2 regions of the Streptomyces sp. NPDC005576 genome follow, and region 2 is predicted to be linked to the other one. Evidence: riboswitches for the same ligand, from Rfam matches in the RefSeq annotation. Region 2 holds a riboswitch; the other holds the start of a gene.

What was found. Region 2 has a riboswitch for cyclic di-AMP ahead of ACFYPN_RS16720 (C40 family peptidase). Riboswitches for the same ligand answer to the same signal wherever they lie in the genome.
Positions count from the first base shown of each region.
Region 1: linked by a shared signal. The riboswitch ahead of ACFYPN_RS06680 (M23 family metallopeptidase) and the one ahead of ACFYPN_RS16720 (C40 family peptidase) in region 2 are both predicted to bind cyclic di-AMP.

Region 1 covers NZ_JBIAJC010000003.1:108,137-115,284, forward strand. Annotated here, with positions in the region: gene ACFYPN_RS06670 (pitrilysin family protein) at 245-1,621, shown strand; gene ACFYPN_RS06675 (pitrilysin family protein) at 1,648-3,030, shown strand; cyclic di-AMP (ydaO/yuaA leader) riboswitch at 3,248-3,416, shown strand; gene ACFYPN_RS06680 (M23 family metallopeptidase) at 3,429-4,193, shown strand; gene ACFYPN_RS06685 (GntR family transcriptional regulator) at 4,532-5,227, shown strand; gene ACFYPN_RS06690 (HPr family phosphocarrier protein) at 5,408-5,689, opposite strand; gene ACFYPN_RS06695 (GNAT family N-acetyltransferase) at 6,011-7,148, shown strand, end outside.
Region 2 covers NZ_JBIAJC010000008.1:240,752-247,899, reverse strand. Annotated here, with positions in the region: gene ACFYPN_RS16745 (urease subunit beta) at 1-312, opposite strand; gene ACFYPN_RS16750 (urease subunit alpha) at 1-8, opposite strand, end outside; gene ACFYPN_RS16740 (urease subunit gamma) at 321-623, opposite strand; gene ACFYPN_RS16735 (hypothetical protein) at 1,423-2,373, shown strand; gene ACFYPN_RS16730 (DinB family protein) at 2,463-2,966, opposite strand; gene ACFYPN_RS16725 (hypothetical protein) at 3,068-3,412, opposite strand; cyclic di-AMP (ydaO/yuaA leader) riboswitch at 3,890-4,073, shown strand; gene ACFYPN_RS16720 (C40 family peptidase) at 4,077-4,547, shown strand; gene ACFYPN_RS16715 (ATP-binding protein) at 4,661-5,092, opposite strand; gene ACFYPN_RS16710 (helix-turn-helix transcriptional regulator) at 5,296-6,159, shown strand; gene ACFYPN_RS16705 (DUF397 domain-containing protein) at 6,231-6,443, shown strand; gene ACFYPN_RS16700 (8-amino-7-oxononanoate synthase) at 6,482-7,148, opposite strand, start outside.

The DNA.
Region 1 (7,148 bases), on a different contig from region 2:
CCCCACGGTTCTCCGGCCGTACCGGACGCCTTACCCGACGCGGATGCGGCGCCGTTCCGGACACGGATCCGACGCCCCGGTCGACCCCCTGTGCGCGGGCGTCGACACCACGCGTCAACATCAGTCGTCAAGAACTACCAACGAGCACAACATCGAAGGAACGGGAACTTCGCCAGGTACCCGTGCGCTTGCTTACAGTGGCAGGTCTGGCAGAAAGTCCAGTACCGCGATCGAAGGGACGTACATGCCCATGGGTCACACGGCCACCGCACAGGCCGGCTCCGGCGGCCTGACAGCGACCGAGCACCGTCTGGCCAATGGCCTGCGCGTGGTGCTCTCCGAGGACCACCTGACCCCGGTCGCCGCCGTCTGCCTCTGGTACGACGTCGGCTCCCGTCACGAGGTGGAGGGGCGCACCGGTCTCGCGCACCTCTTCGAGCACCTGATGTTCCAGGGCTCGAAGCAGGTCAAGGGGAACGGTCACTTCGAACTCGTCCAGGGCGCGGGCGGGTCGCTCAACGGCACCACGAGTTTCGAGCGCACCAACTACTTCGAGACCATGCCGACCCACCAGCTGGAGCTCGCGCTCTGGCTGGAAGCCGACCGGATGGGCTCGTTGCTCGCCGCGCTCGACGAAGAGTCCATGGAGAACCAGCGGGACGTCGTCAAGAACGAGCGCCGCCAGCGGTACGACAACGTCCCCTACGGCACCGCGTTCGAGCGGCTCACCGCGCTCGCCTACCCGGAGGGCCACCCGTACCACCACACGCCGATCGGCTCCATGGCGGACCTGGACGCGGCGACGCTGGAGGACGCCCAGGCGTTCTTCCGTACGTACTACGCGCCCAACAACGCGGTGCTCTCGGTCGTCGGCGACATCGACCCCGACGAGACCCTCGCCTGGATCGAGAAGTACTTCGGCTCCATCCCGTCCCACGACGGCAAGAAGCCCCCGCGCGACGGCACACTCCCCGGCACCATCGGCGGGCAGCTGCGCGAAGTGGTTCACGAGGAGGTCCCGGCCCGCGCGCTGATGGCCGCCTACCGGCTGCCGCACGATGGCACCCGTGAGGCGGACGCCGCCGACCTGGCCCTGACCGTCCTGGGCGGCGGCGAGTCGTCCCGGCTCCACAACCGGCTGGTGCGCCGCGACCGCACGGCGGTGGCCGCCGGATTCGGGCTGCTGCGGCTGGCCGGAGCGCCCTCGCTGGGCTGGCTGGACGTCAAGACGTCCGGCGGCGTGGAAGTCGAGAGCATCGAGAGCGCGGTCGACGAGGAGCTGGCGCGGTTCGCCACCGAGGGCCCGACGCCCGAGGAGATGGAACGCGCGCAGGCCCAGTTGGAGCGCGAGTGGCTCGACCGTCTCGGCACGGTCTCCGGCCGTGCCGACGAACTCTGCCGCTTCGCCGTGCTCTTCGGCGACCCGCAGCTCGCGCTGACGGCCGTCGGGCGCGTCCTCGACATCACCGCCGACGAGGTGCGGGAGGTCGCGGCCGCCACACTGCGCCCCGACAACCGTGCCGTGCTGGTCTACGAGCCGGTCGAACCGGCCGAGCCGGACGACGGGACCGCTGCCGAGGACGGCGCGGAGACCGACGCCGACGAGGAGGACGGCAAGTGAGCGACGCCGCCGTGACTGGAGTAGCCATGGACTTCCACCCGCAGCCCACCCCGGGAACCGCCCGTCCCTGGGCCTTCCCCGCGCCCGAACGCGGCACCCTGCCCAACGGGCTGACCGTGCTCCGCAGCCACCGCCCCGGCCAGCAGGTCGTCGCGGTCGAGATCCACCTCGAAGCGCCGCTCGACGCCGAACCCGAGGGACTGGACGGCGTCGCCACCATCATGGCGCGCGCCCTCTCGGAGGGAACCGACAAGCACAGCGCCGAGGAGTTCGCCGCCGAGCTGGAGCGCTGCGGCGCCACCCTCGACGCGCACGCCGACCACCCCGGCGTCCGGGTCTCGCTGGAGGTGCCCGCCTCCCGGCTGGCCAAGGCGCTCGGCCTGGTCGCCGAGGCGCTGCGGGCCCCCGCCTTCGCCGACAGCGAGATCGAGCGCCTGGTGGGCAACCGCCTGGACGAGATCCCGCACGAGCAGGCCAACCCCGCGCGCCGCGCGGCCAAGCAGCTCTCCAAGGAGCTGTTCCCGGCCACCGCCCGGATGTCGCGCCCGCGTCTGGGCACCGAGGACACCGTGCGGCGGATCGACGCCGCCGCCGTCCGCGCCTTCTACGACGCCCACGTCCGCCCCGCCACGGCGGTCGCGGTCGTCGTCGGCGACCTCACCGGCATCGACCTGGACGCCCTCCTCGCCGACACCCTCGGCGACTGGTCGGGCAACGCCGGCACCCCCCGCCCGGTGGCGCCGATCACCGCGGACGACACCGGCCGCGTGGTCATCGTCAACCGCCCCGGAGCCGTGCAGACGCAGCTGCTCATCGGCCGCATCGGCGCGGACCGGCACGACAGTGTCTGGCCCGCCCAAGTCCTCGGTACGTACTGCCTGGGTGGCACGCTCACCTCGCGGCTCGACCGGGTGCTGCGCGAGGAGAAGGGCTACACCTACGGCGTACGCGCCTTCGCCCAGGTGCTCCGCTCCACCGCCGGCGGCCCGGACTCCGGGCCGGCCGGTGCGGCGATGCTGGCCATCAGCGGCTCGGTGGACACCGAGTCGACGGGCCCCGCGCTCGACGACCTCTGGAAGGTCCTGCGGACCCTCGCGGCGGACGGGCTGACGGACGCCGAGCGCGAGACCGCCGTCCAGAACCTCGTGGGGGTCGCCCCGCTCAAGTTCGAGACGGCGGCCTCGGTCGCGGCGACCCTCGCCGACCAGGTCGAGCAGCAGTTGCCCGACGACTTCCAGGCCCACCTGTACGCACGACTCGCCGAGACCGGCACGGTCGAGGCGACCGCCGCGGTGGTCAACGCCTTCCCGGTGGACCGGCTGGTGACGGTCCTGGTGGGCGACGCGTCGCAGATCGCCGAGCCCGTCCGCGCGCTGGGCATCGGCGAGGTGACGGTCGTGAACGGCTGACCGGCCGTCCTTCGCACGACGACCGGGTACGCCCCGGCAGCGCGACCCCGGCGGGAGATCTCTCGCCGGGGTCGCGCTGTTTGTCCCCTTTGCCGGGAGCATGCCCGTCTGCCCTGTGGGATGTGCTACAAAACCCGCTGTCCGTTTGGTGATCGAAAGCGCCGCGGCCTAGCGTCGGTCCGGCTGTCCGTCGACTGTGTACCGCACTCGCGGTGCCGGACAGTCATCGCCGAGTCCCCGTCAGGCGCGAGCCTGGGGAGCCGGGGACCCGTGAAGTCCCTGGGGTGAATCGGGCACCCGCGTCTCGTGAGAGACGCGAACGCCCGTAGGAGACCTTCCTGCTCCGAACCCGTCAGCTAACCCGGTAGGCGAGAAGGAAGGAAAGGATCCGCTCCTCCATGGCGTTCACCCGTGCCACCGGGACCCATCGTGCCCCGGGCCGTCTGACGCGTACCACCGCCCGGTTCGCCGGTGCCTGCGCCCTCGCCGCGACCGGCGTCGTCGGCTCGATGGCTTCCCCGGCACTCGCCGTCGGCCCCACCACCCCGTCACCCGGTTCGACCGGCCTCATCGGGGCCGTCACGCTCGGCGACTCCATCGCGGACCGGATAGCCGACCAGGCGGAGGCCCAGCAGCGCGGGGCGGAAGTCAGGGCGAAGGCGGAAGCCAAGGCCAGGGCCGAGGCCGCCGTACGGGTCAGGGAAGCCCGTGAGGCGAAGGCCCGCGCCGCGCGCGCCGCCGAGCGCGTCCGGCTGAACTCCTTCCACCTGCCCATCGCGGGCTCCTACATCAGCACCGGCTACCAGTCGAGCGGCTCCCTCTGGTCCTCCGGCAGCCACTCCGGCGTCGACTTCCACGCCGCCACCGGGACCCCCGTCCTCGCCGTGGGCGCGGGCACGGTCGTCGAGGCCGGCTGGGGCGGCGCGTACGGCAACAACATCGTGCTGCGGATGACCGACGGCACGTACACCCAGTACGGCCACCTCTCCTCGATCGGTGTCCTCGCCGGCCAGAGCGTCTCCTCCGGGGAGCGGATCGGCCTCTCCGGCGCCACCGGCAACGCGACCGGCCCGCACCTGCACTTCGAGGCACGCACCGGACCGGAGTACGGCTCCGACATGGACCCCGTGGCGTATCTGCGGGCCCACGGCCTCACCGCCTGACCCCGCGGCCCCACCCGCCGCTGCCGGGGCCCACGGCGCCCGACCCCGCCCGGGTCGCCCGCCGTCCGGCGCGACCGCCGCCGGACACCCCTGACCGACGACCGATGGAGGCCGGCCCGGACCCGTGCCGATCGCCCCCGAGCCCCGGCCCCGCGCCGGGGCTCCGGCATATCGCGGCTTCGGCATATCACCCGAAACCCCTCCCGCAGGCAGACACCGCAGGCAAAAGATATGTGCGAATTCCGGTACGCCATCGGAAATTCACGCAGATTGCAATAGAGTCACGGTGCAGGCTTCGATCGGCCGCGTTTCGCGGGGATTAAGGCGGAGGTTCGGACATGCGCATTCCCGCGCACTCGGTATGCACGGCAATCCGTGAGGACATCGTCTCGGGCGTCTACGAACGCGGCAGTCGCCTCACCGAGGAACTCCTGGCGCGGCGCTACGGCGTCTCACGCGTGCCGGTGCGCGAAGCGCTGCGGACCCTGGAGTCCGAGGGGTTCGTGGTCACCCGCAGGCACGCCGGCGCCTGCGTCGCCGAGCCCACGGAGCAGGAGGCGGCCGACCTCCTGGAGATGAAGCTCCTGCTGGAGCCGCTGGGTGCGGCCCGGGCTGCACAGCGCCGCACCGAGGCGCACCTCAAGGTCCTGCGCGGGCTGGTCAAGCTGGGGCAGGAGCGGGCCCGCCGGGGGGAGGGGGAGGACCTGCGCTCCCTCGGCGGCTGGTTCCACGAGACGCTCGCCCAGGCGTCGGGCAGCCCCGGCCTCATCGCGCTGCTGACCCAGCTCCGGCACAAGGTCGCCTGGATGTACGCCGTCGAGCAGCCGGTCCGCCCCGTCGAGTCGTGGGCCGAACACGGCGCCCTCGTGGACGCGGTCGCCCGGGGCGACGCGGAACGCGCGAGGGGGCTGGCCGCGCAGCACGCGGAGCGTTCGCTCGCCGCGCACCGGCCGCGCAGGCCCCTCAGAGCGGTGAAACAGTCCCGGGTGAGCACTTCGCAACATCCCGTAAACACCTCGGGTGCCCGTCATTAACAAACTCGCCGTATACAAATGGGGGAGCGAATATCCGGAGCCTTCTCCGTGCTGCCGGAATTCACGTGTGCGCGATCGGCCCGAGAAATGACTGAGCCGCGCCGTCCGTGAGGGACGGTGCGGCCCGGTCGAGCGAGAATTCCGTCAGGAAGTCCGACGGAAGGGGTTTCGGGATTCGTGTCAGACCGTTTCCGGGAGCTCGTCGAGCCCCTCGGAGACCAGCTTCGCCAGCCGGTCGAGCGCGGCGTCCGCACCCTCCGCCCCGGAGGCGAGCACGATCTCCTCGCCGCCCTCCGCGCCCAGCCCGAGAACCGCGAGCATCGACGCGGCGTTGACCGGGTTGCCGTCGGCCTTGGCGATCGTCACCGGAACCCCGGAGGCCGTGGCGGCGCGGACGAAGATGGAAGCGGGGCGGGCGTGCAGGCCTTCGGCCCATCCGACGTTGACACGGCGCTCAACCATGGTTCTGCCCTTCGTGGATCTGCGATGTCCTGACCGGTAATTGATTTGTCTAGACCATTGTGGCACGGGGGCGTGGACCTGCGTACCCTCCCGCCGGCGGACCTGCCGGTGGGCTTCCCAGCCTGCCCCGGCACCGAATCCGCCGCGACCCGTGTCCGGCGGATTCGGTGCCCGTACGGCCCGGTCCCGCCGGGCCCGGCCACCCGTGGGCCGGCCGGCGCGTCAGGCCCGACGCATCCGGACCCGCCGTCCGCACGTCCCGGGCGCCCGGGACACCCCGCGAACCCGACCCGGAGCGCGGGTCGGTCGTACGCTTTCCCCATGCAGCCCACGCCGGAGCAGAGTCCGCATCACGCGTACCCCGACCACTGGGAGGCAGACGTGGTGCTGCGGGACGGTGGCACCGCCCGGATCGGGCCCATCACCCCGGACGACGCCGGACGGCTGGTCAGCTTCTTCGAGCAGGTCTCGGACGAGTCGAAGTACTACCGCTTCTTCGCGCCCTACCCCCGGCTCTCCGACCGGGACGTCCACCGCTTCACCCACCACGACTACGTCGACCGGGTGGGGCTGGCGGCCACGGTGGGAGGGGAGTTCATCGCCACCGTCCGGTACGACCGGATCGACGACCGGGGCCGGCCCGCCTCCGCGCCCGCCGACGAGGCCGAGGTCGCCTTCCTCGTCCAGGACTCCCACCAGGGCCGCGGTGTCGCCTCGGTGCTGCTCGAACACATCGCAGCGGTCGCCCGGGAGCGCGGCATCCGGCGCTTCGCCGCCGAGGTGCTGCCCGCCAACACCAAGATGATCAAAGTCTTCCGGGACGCCGGCTACACCCAGCAGCGGAGCTTCGAGGACGGGTCGGTCCACCTCACCCTCGACATCGAACCGACCGCCGAGTCGCTCGCCGTGCAGCGCGCCCGCGAACAGCGCGCCGAGGCCCGTTCCGTCCAGCGGCTCCTGGCCCCCGCGTCGGTGGCCGTCGTCGGCACCGGCCGCGCTCCGGGCGGGGTGGGGCGGACCGTCCTCCGCAACCTCCTGAACTCCGGTTTCACCGGCCGCCTGTACGCCGTCAACCACGCCTTCGCCGCCGATCAGGACAGCCTCGACGGGGTCCCCGCGCACCGCTCCGTGGGCGGTATCGGCGAGCCGGTCGACCTCGCGGTCATCGCCGTACCCGCCGAACGGGTCCCCCAAGCCGTCGCCGACTGCGGGGAGCACGGGGTGCGGGGCCTGGTCGTCCTCTCCGCGGACTACGCCGAGCGGGGGGCCGAGGGCCGCGACCGACAGCGCGCGCTCCTCCGCCAGGCCCGCTCCCACGGGATGCGGATCATCGGCCCGAACGCCTTCGGCGTCATCAACACCTCCGGTGCCGTCCGGATGAACGCCTCGCTCGCCCCCGCGTCCCCCGCGCCGGGCCGCATCGGCCTCTTCACCCAGTCCGGTGCCATCGGCATCGCCC
Region 2 (7,148 bases):
TCAGCCATCGAGGGCACCTCCGGTTTCGCCGCGCAGGCCGGGGACGACGCGCGCGCCGGCGAGCGGCACGAGTTCGACGTCCACGGGGATGCCGGGCTCGAAGCGCACGGCCGTCCCCGCGGCGATGTTCAGCCGCAGGCCGCGGGCGGCACCGCGGTCGAAGTCGAGGCCGGGATTGGCCTCGGCGAAGTGGTAGTGCGAGCCGACCTGTACGGGCCGGTCGGCCGCGTTGAGGACGGTGAGACGGGTGACGGGGCGGCCTTCGTTGATCGGCACGGCCCCCTTGCCGTAAAGGACCTCTCCGGGAATCACGGCGCCCCTCAGACGATCGGTTCGTGGACGGTGACGAGCTTCGTGCCGTCCGGGAAGGTGGCTTCCACCTGGACGTCGTGGATCATCTCCGGGATGCCCTCCATGACGTCGGCGCGGGTGAGCACTGTGCGTCCGGACGCCATGAGTTCGGCTACGGTCCGGCCGTCGCGGGCGCCTTCGAGGATGTGGGAGGTGATCAACGCGACCGCCTCCGGATGGTTGAGCCGGAGGCCGCGTGCCCGGCGCCTCCCGGCGACGTCGGCGGCCACATGGATGAGCAGGCGTTCCTGCTCGTGCGGGGTGAGTTGCACGCTTCCACCTCATCGTCTCGCGCCCGGTACCGGCCCCGGCGCGGTGGAGCCCCGTCGGACACCGACTCGTTCGTCGGGTGCCGAGGCGGGCGTCACCGGCCAGGCAACGCACGTTAGGACCAAAGTTTTTCCGTCGCGTTAACTGGGACGCTCCCGCTCGGACGTCGGCCGGCGCCGGGGCACGCCCGCGGTGGGCGGGCCCGTGCCCCGGGGAGGCACCACCACGCCGCCTCCGTGCCCTCGCCTCGTATACGGCACGCACCGTCCGCGGCACCACCCCTCGCCTACCGCCCCCGGGTGTACGGGGCGGTACCGGCGCCCTCATGCCGGGGTGGGCGCGCCCCGGGCGCCGACATGGTCCGGCGGCGGCACGGGGAGTAGTACCACACCCCGCCTGCCCGCGTCGGCGGGGTGGCGGCCGTCGCCCCGGAGGCCGGAAGCCGGGAGCTCGTCCGACAGCGCGACTCGCTCGGGGTTTCCGTACGGGCCGGCCGGGCGGCCCTTCGCCCACGACTTCGACCGTGCCCCCGCCCCGACGCCGCGACCGCCCGCATCCGGGGCCCGTACGAGCGCGTCGCGGAGCACCGCACCACCCACCCGTACCGCCCCCGACGAGGTGACGTCCCGATGCTGCCCCCGGAGACGGGGAGCTGACGGCGCCCGGGCGGCATCGGAGTGGCATCGGAGTGGCATCGGAGTGGCATCGGAGTGGCTGGAGACGGCCGAGGGCTCCCTCCACTCCCCGCGCAACCCGGCCCACGGCGGAACCGGCCCGGTCATTCCCCGTAGCCTCCCGGGCATGACTCGCTCCACTCACGTCCCTCAGGTCACACGGCTCGTCGGCACGGACATATGCGCCTACGACCTCACCGCCGATGCCCGGGGGGTCCTGTCGCCCGCCCTGATCTTCCGGCCTTCCGCCGGGGACGAGGTGGTCGACCACGCCGCTGCCGACGGTCTCCAACGGGTCTTCTACACGACCTTGAACGCGGCCGTCTGCGTGACGGCCGACGGGGCCGAGGTCTGGCGGTCGGAATTCGTACCGGGGTCGGACAGACGGCACGGACACACGCCCGGCTGTGCGCTGTCGTCGGACGGACTCACGGTCTGGGTCTACCGGCCGGACACCATGGCCGGCCGTGACCGCTCCGACCAGTGGCTGGCCCTGGATGCCGGCACCGGGGCGGTGCTCGCTCAGGCGGACCTGGACACCGTGGGACACGGTGGGATCCAGCTCGTGCACCGGGCGAGCGGCGAGCTCCTCCTGAACGTGGGCGAGGGGCAGGACGGTTCGGTCATCCACCGCGCGTCGTGGGCCGAGGGGCGGATGGCTCTCCACCGCTACCCCTGGACCGACAGGTGCCTCATCGATCTGTCACCCGACGGACGTCACTTCATGACGGTCGATCACTGTCAGGGCGACATGGCCATCCACGCCTACCCGGACGGCGAGGTCACCTTCGCCCTCTCCGTCGATGCCTTCGGGCACGACTCGGAGAACATCTGCGTGGAGTGGTGCGGCGGCTACCTGAGCCCGGACACCGTCGTCGTCACCCTCGCCGGCGAGACCGAGGACGAGGAGGAGTGGTTTCGCCACTACCGCGTGGACGCGCGCTCCGGCAACATCCGGGCCGCGCTCGACGCCCACAGCGGGAATCCCTACGACCTCCAGCCCCTCGGGGACGGGTCCTGGCTCACCACCGATCCGTCCGGCCACCCGGTCCGCCGAAGCGACTCCACTCCTGGATGATCGATTCCAAGGGGTTCAGTGGTCATAGGCGGTCAAGGCTCGCATGACCGGTTGATCGGTGCGATCGCACCTGATTTACCGCACCCGCATCACCGCCCGATCGAGCCGTCGATCTGCTCGCGCAGGATGTCCGCGTGACCGGCGTGCCGGGCGGTCTCCTCGATCATGTGGACCAGCACCCAGCGCATCGAGGGCGGCGGGGTCTCGCGCAGCGAGCGGGCGCCGGGGCGGTCCAGGTCGGTGCAGGCGAGGGCAACCTCGTTGGCCCGGGCGATCGCCTCGCGATAGGCCTCCGCCACGTCCGAGGCGGTGTCGTCGGCGGACACCGCACCCTCGTCCTCCCAGCGCTCGCGGTCGGCGCCGGCATAGGCCCAGACGAACCAGTTGAGCTCGACGGCCGTCAGGTGCTTGAGCAGCCGGAGCAGGCTGGTCCCGGAAGGGACGCCGGCCGTGCGGACCGCCGGCTCCGGGACGCCGGCCGCCTTCGCGAGGACGGACTCGCGCAGGTAGTCCAGGAAGGTCAGCAGGGTGGTCTGCTCGTCGGCGTTCAGGCCGGGGGGCCGGAGATCGGGGCGGGGCTCGACAGTCGTCATGGCGGAACCGTAGATGATCGATTCAAGCCGTCGATGGTCGTATGCAGTCAGCGATCGCATGACGGGTTGCCCGGTGTGCTCGTTGTGCCAGATGGCGGCGGTCAGTCCACCACCCACACGCCGTCGGTCCACCGCGCGGTGTCCGTGGCCAACTCGCTCAAGACGTGCGGGATGAGGTCGGCCGCCTTGCGCAGTTTCTTGTTGCAGCCGGGCTGCTTCGACAGGGAACAGGTGCCGCAGGTGGGCCCAGGCATCCGCAGCCACCGGGCTTCGGAGGTGTTGCCGAGCATCGCCTGCATCATCGACAGCGTCACCAGTTCGGCATCGCTGAGCCGCGGCGCTATGCCGACTACCGGCCGCCAGGGGGCGAGCTGCGGCGAACCCTCCAGCAGGTCGTCGGTCCTGACGTGGAGTGCGGCCGCGAGGGAGTCCATGTCTGGCGTCACAACCTGACTGTGGACTCCCTCGTCTCATGGGCGCAGCCAACCCTTGGAATCGATCATCTGGGGCGTCTCGATCCGTTCCGGGCCATTCCTGGCGGTTCCGGGCAGATCCCGTGGGGGTGACGCTCCATGGGGTCGAGGGGCGTGCCGGACCGTAGGGGGTCTCCCTTTCCCGCGACACGCCGTAATGAATATCCGATTTTCCGCCTGTTCGGCGCAGGGAATCAGCCCGCCAATCACCTCTCCCGATTTGCACTCCCTCACGTTCTCCTCATGCGCGAACTGCCTTACTGCGAAAGCCCGGCGGAGCCACGCGGGGTACGCGCCCCCGGCCGCGCCGGACGCTCCCCCACACTCCCGGCGCAACGGGGGCCGACCGTCCTGGCTGCCACTGTCACCTCGAAAATTCCGCACGACGTGGGTCAAGATCCGTGGGACGACAAGCCCCCGCCACCCTGACGGGGCGGTCCGCGCGGACGCCGAGTCCTGCCGCCGAGCGGATGACGGGTCGACAGGAGTGGATCGGCAGGAGTGGAGGACCCGAGCACTACGGGTCGACCGGGCAACCGGCCGTCCCTCGGGGTGAAGCCGCAACGCGCGGCCGGGCAACTTCGCCAGCCCGAACCCGACAGGTCATCCTTCACAGGCGGCTGACGAAGGGTTGCGCATGACCGCGCAGGTTCATGTCCCGTCTCTGCTCACCCGGGCCGGTACGGCCTCGGTCCTCGCTCTGGCCCTCAGCTCGACCATGCTGGCCCCCGGCCTGGTCTCCGACGCCGAGGCGGCCACCCACGCGACGAAGGCGCTCCGGGTCGCCGCGTCGAAGAAGGGCTCCCCCTACCAGTGGGGTGCCATCGGTCCCCGCCGGTTCGACTGCTCCGGGCTGACCCTCTACTCGTTCAAGCGCGTCGGCAAGAAACTGCCCCGCACGGCGCAGCAGCAGTACAACAAGACGCGCCACATCACTTCCTCGCAGCGCAGGAAAGGTGACCTGGTCTTCTTCCACAGCGGTCGAAGCGTCTACCACGTGGGCATCTACGCCGGCAACGGCAAGATCTGGCACTCCCCCAAGACCGGGTCCGTGGTCCGGCTGGAGCGGATCTGGACGAAGCGGGTCTGGTACGGGCGGGTGCGCTGACGAGCGCCGGACCCCCGGGCGGCCGGTGAGCGGCGGCCGGTGAGCGGCGGCCGGTCCGGAAGCGGCCGTCCGCGCCGGTACGCGCGGGCGCCGCTTCCGGACCGGCCGCGCCCTCAGCCCCGCACCGGAACGGACCAGGGCAGTGCGACCCATACGGTCTTGCCGCCCTCGGCGGTCGGCGCCACACCGAACCGCCCGCCGGACTCCTTGGCCAGGGCCCGGATGATCGCCAGACCACGCCCGTTGTCCTGCTGCACGGCCGCGGGGAGTCGTCTGGGCCACCTGGGGTGGCTGTCGGTCACCTCCAGCCGCACTTCCTCGTCGCGGTCGAGCACCAGCCGCACCGTGAACGCGGGTGACTGGCCGCGCGTGTGCAGGACCGCGTTGGTGGCGAGTTCCGAGACGATCAGGAGGATCGTCCCGGCGTCGTCCGTGTCGTCGTGCATGCCCCACTCCGCGAGCACGCGGGCCACGTGTCTGCGGGCCGCGGACACCGACACCGGATCGCTCGGCAGGGTGACATGTGCTTCCTGATGGTCTGCCATGGCGACGCCGTCCCTTTCCGCCCGGGCGACCCCTATCGGCCCGGATTGTGCCTGGCGCCAGAGTGCCACCGCCTGAGCCCGTGCAGGCACGATCTGCCGAGATATGCATATATCTATCGCTCAATGCGGTGAACTCCGGCTCGGCGGGGCTCGAACATTCGGCACACTTGCCTTCCAGGCCGACCGGCGGAAGGAGACCGGCAATGGGTAACGGCCCCGTCGTACGCCGTCGCAAACTCGGTGAGGAGCTGCGGAGTCTGCGCCACTCGTCGGGACTCACGAGTCAGCAGGCGGCATCGATGCTCGGCTGGCACCAGTCGAAGGTGAGCAGGATCGAGACGGGTGCGAGCGGTGTGTCCCCGGCCGACGTCGGCCGTCTGCTCGACGCGTACGCCGTCGCCGACCCCGAACTCCGCACCCTGCTCTCGGCGCTGGCAGGATCGGCTGACGGTCGCGACACGGGCTGGTGGCACGCGTACCGGGCGGTCATCCCGCCGCAGTACCGCGATTTCATCGCCCTGGAGGCACAGGCCGAGACGGCCAGGACCCTGGAGACCTCGGTGGTTCCCGGCTTGCTCCAGACCGCCGATTACGCGCGGTCGGTCACCGAGTCGGCGCTGGACGGGATACCGGAGGCGCACCTGGACGCCCTGGTCGAAGTGCGGCTCGCCCGTCAGTCGGTGCTGCGGTGCGACGCCCCGCTCCGGCTCACCGCCGTGCTCGACGAGGCGGTGCTGCGGCGCGAGGTCGGCGGCCGGCGCGTGATGCGGGCCCAGCTCGACCACCTCGTGAGCATGACGGAACTCCCGCACGTGCGGATCCAGTTGGTCCCGTTCAGCGCCGGAGGATACGTCGGCCTGACCGGTCCGTTCGTCATTTTCTCTTTTCCGACAACTTCTGCACTGGATGTGGTCGTACTCGACCACTTGACGCGTAGTCACTACCTGGAACGGAAAGAGGATCTGGAAGCGTACGGCTCCGCTTTCCGCACCATGCGGGAGCGCGCCCTCTCTCCGGAGCGGTCGAGGGACCTCATCACGGCGATCGGCCGCGAGGGACGGCCGTGACGAACCACCGCGGGCCCGACCGGACGGAGCCGGGTGGGCCCCGCCGACGTCCACCGATCCGAAGGAGCACCATGGCCGACCGCCCGGCACCGCCCGCCTCACCGTGGCGCCGCAGCAGCCGCAGCACCGGTATGAACAACTGCGTGGAGACAGCGGTACGAGGGCCCGGCCTGCTGTCCGTACGCGATTCCAAGGCCGCGGACGGGGCCCGGCTGTCCTTCTCCGCATCCGCCTGGAGGGCGTTCGTGGCCGGCCTCGGGGGCCGGGGCGGAACCTCACACTGAGAGGCGTGCCCCGGCCCCGGCCGGCCCGCGCCCAGCGGTCAGCCGGCGCCCCTCGGAGCCGTACGGACGATGGTGTCCAGGGCGGTGTCGATGCGGTCGTCCGTCAGGTCGGCCCGGGCGGTGAGCCGGAGACGCGAGACGCCGTCCGGGACCGACGGCGGCCGGAAGCAGCCCACCGCGATCCCGGCGTCCCGGCAGTCCGCCGCCCATCGGACCGCCGCCTCGGGGGAAGGCGCCCGCACCGACACCACCGCGGCGTCCGGGCGCGCCGCGTACAGCCCGGACGCGGTCAGCCGTTCGTGCATCCGGGCGGCGACCTCGCGCGCCCGGGTGGCGCGTTCCGGCTCCCTCCTGAGCACCGCGAGGCTCGCGAGCGCGGCGCCGGCGGCGGCGGGTGCGAGTCCGGTGTCGAAGATGAACGTGCGGGCCGTGTTGACGAGATGACGGATCACCCGGGCGGGTCCCAGGACCGCGCCACCCTGGCTGCCCAGGGACTTGGAGAGGGTGAGCGTCGCCACGAGCCCTTCGTCCCCCGCCAGCCCGTGGGCGGCCGGAGCGCCGCGCCCACCCGTTCCGAGCACCCCGAGGCCGTGGGCGTCGTCGACGACCAGCCCGGCGCCCGCGCTCCGGCAGACGGCGGCCAGGGCTCCCAGGGGGGCCGCGTCCCCGTCGACGGAGAAGACCGAGTCGGTGACGACCAGCGCC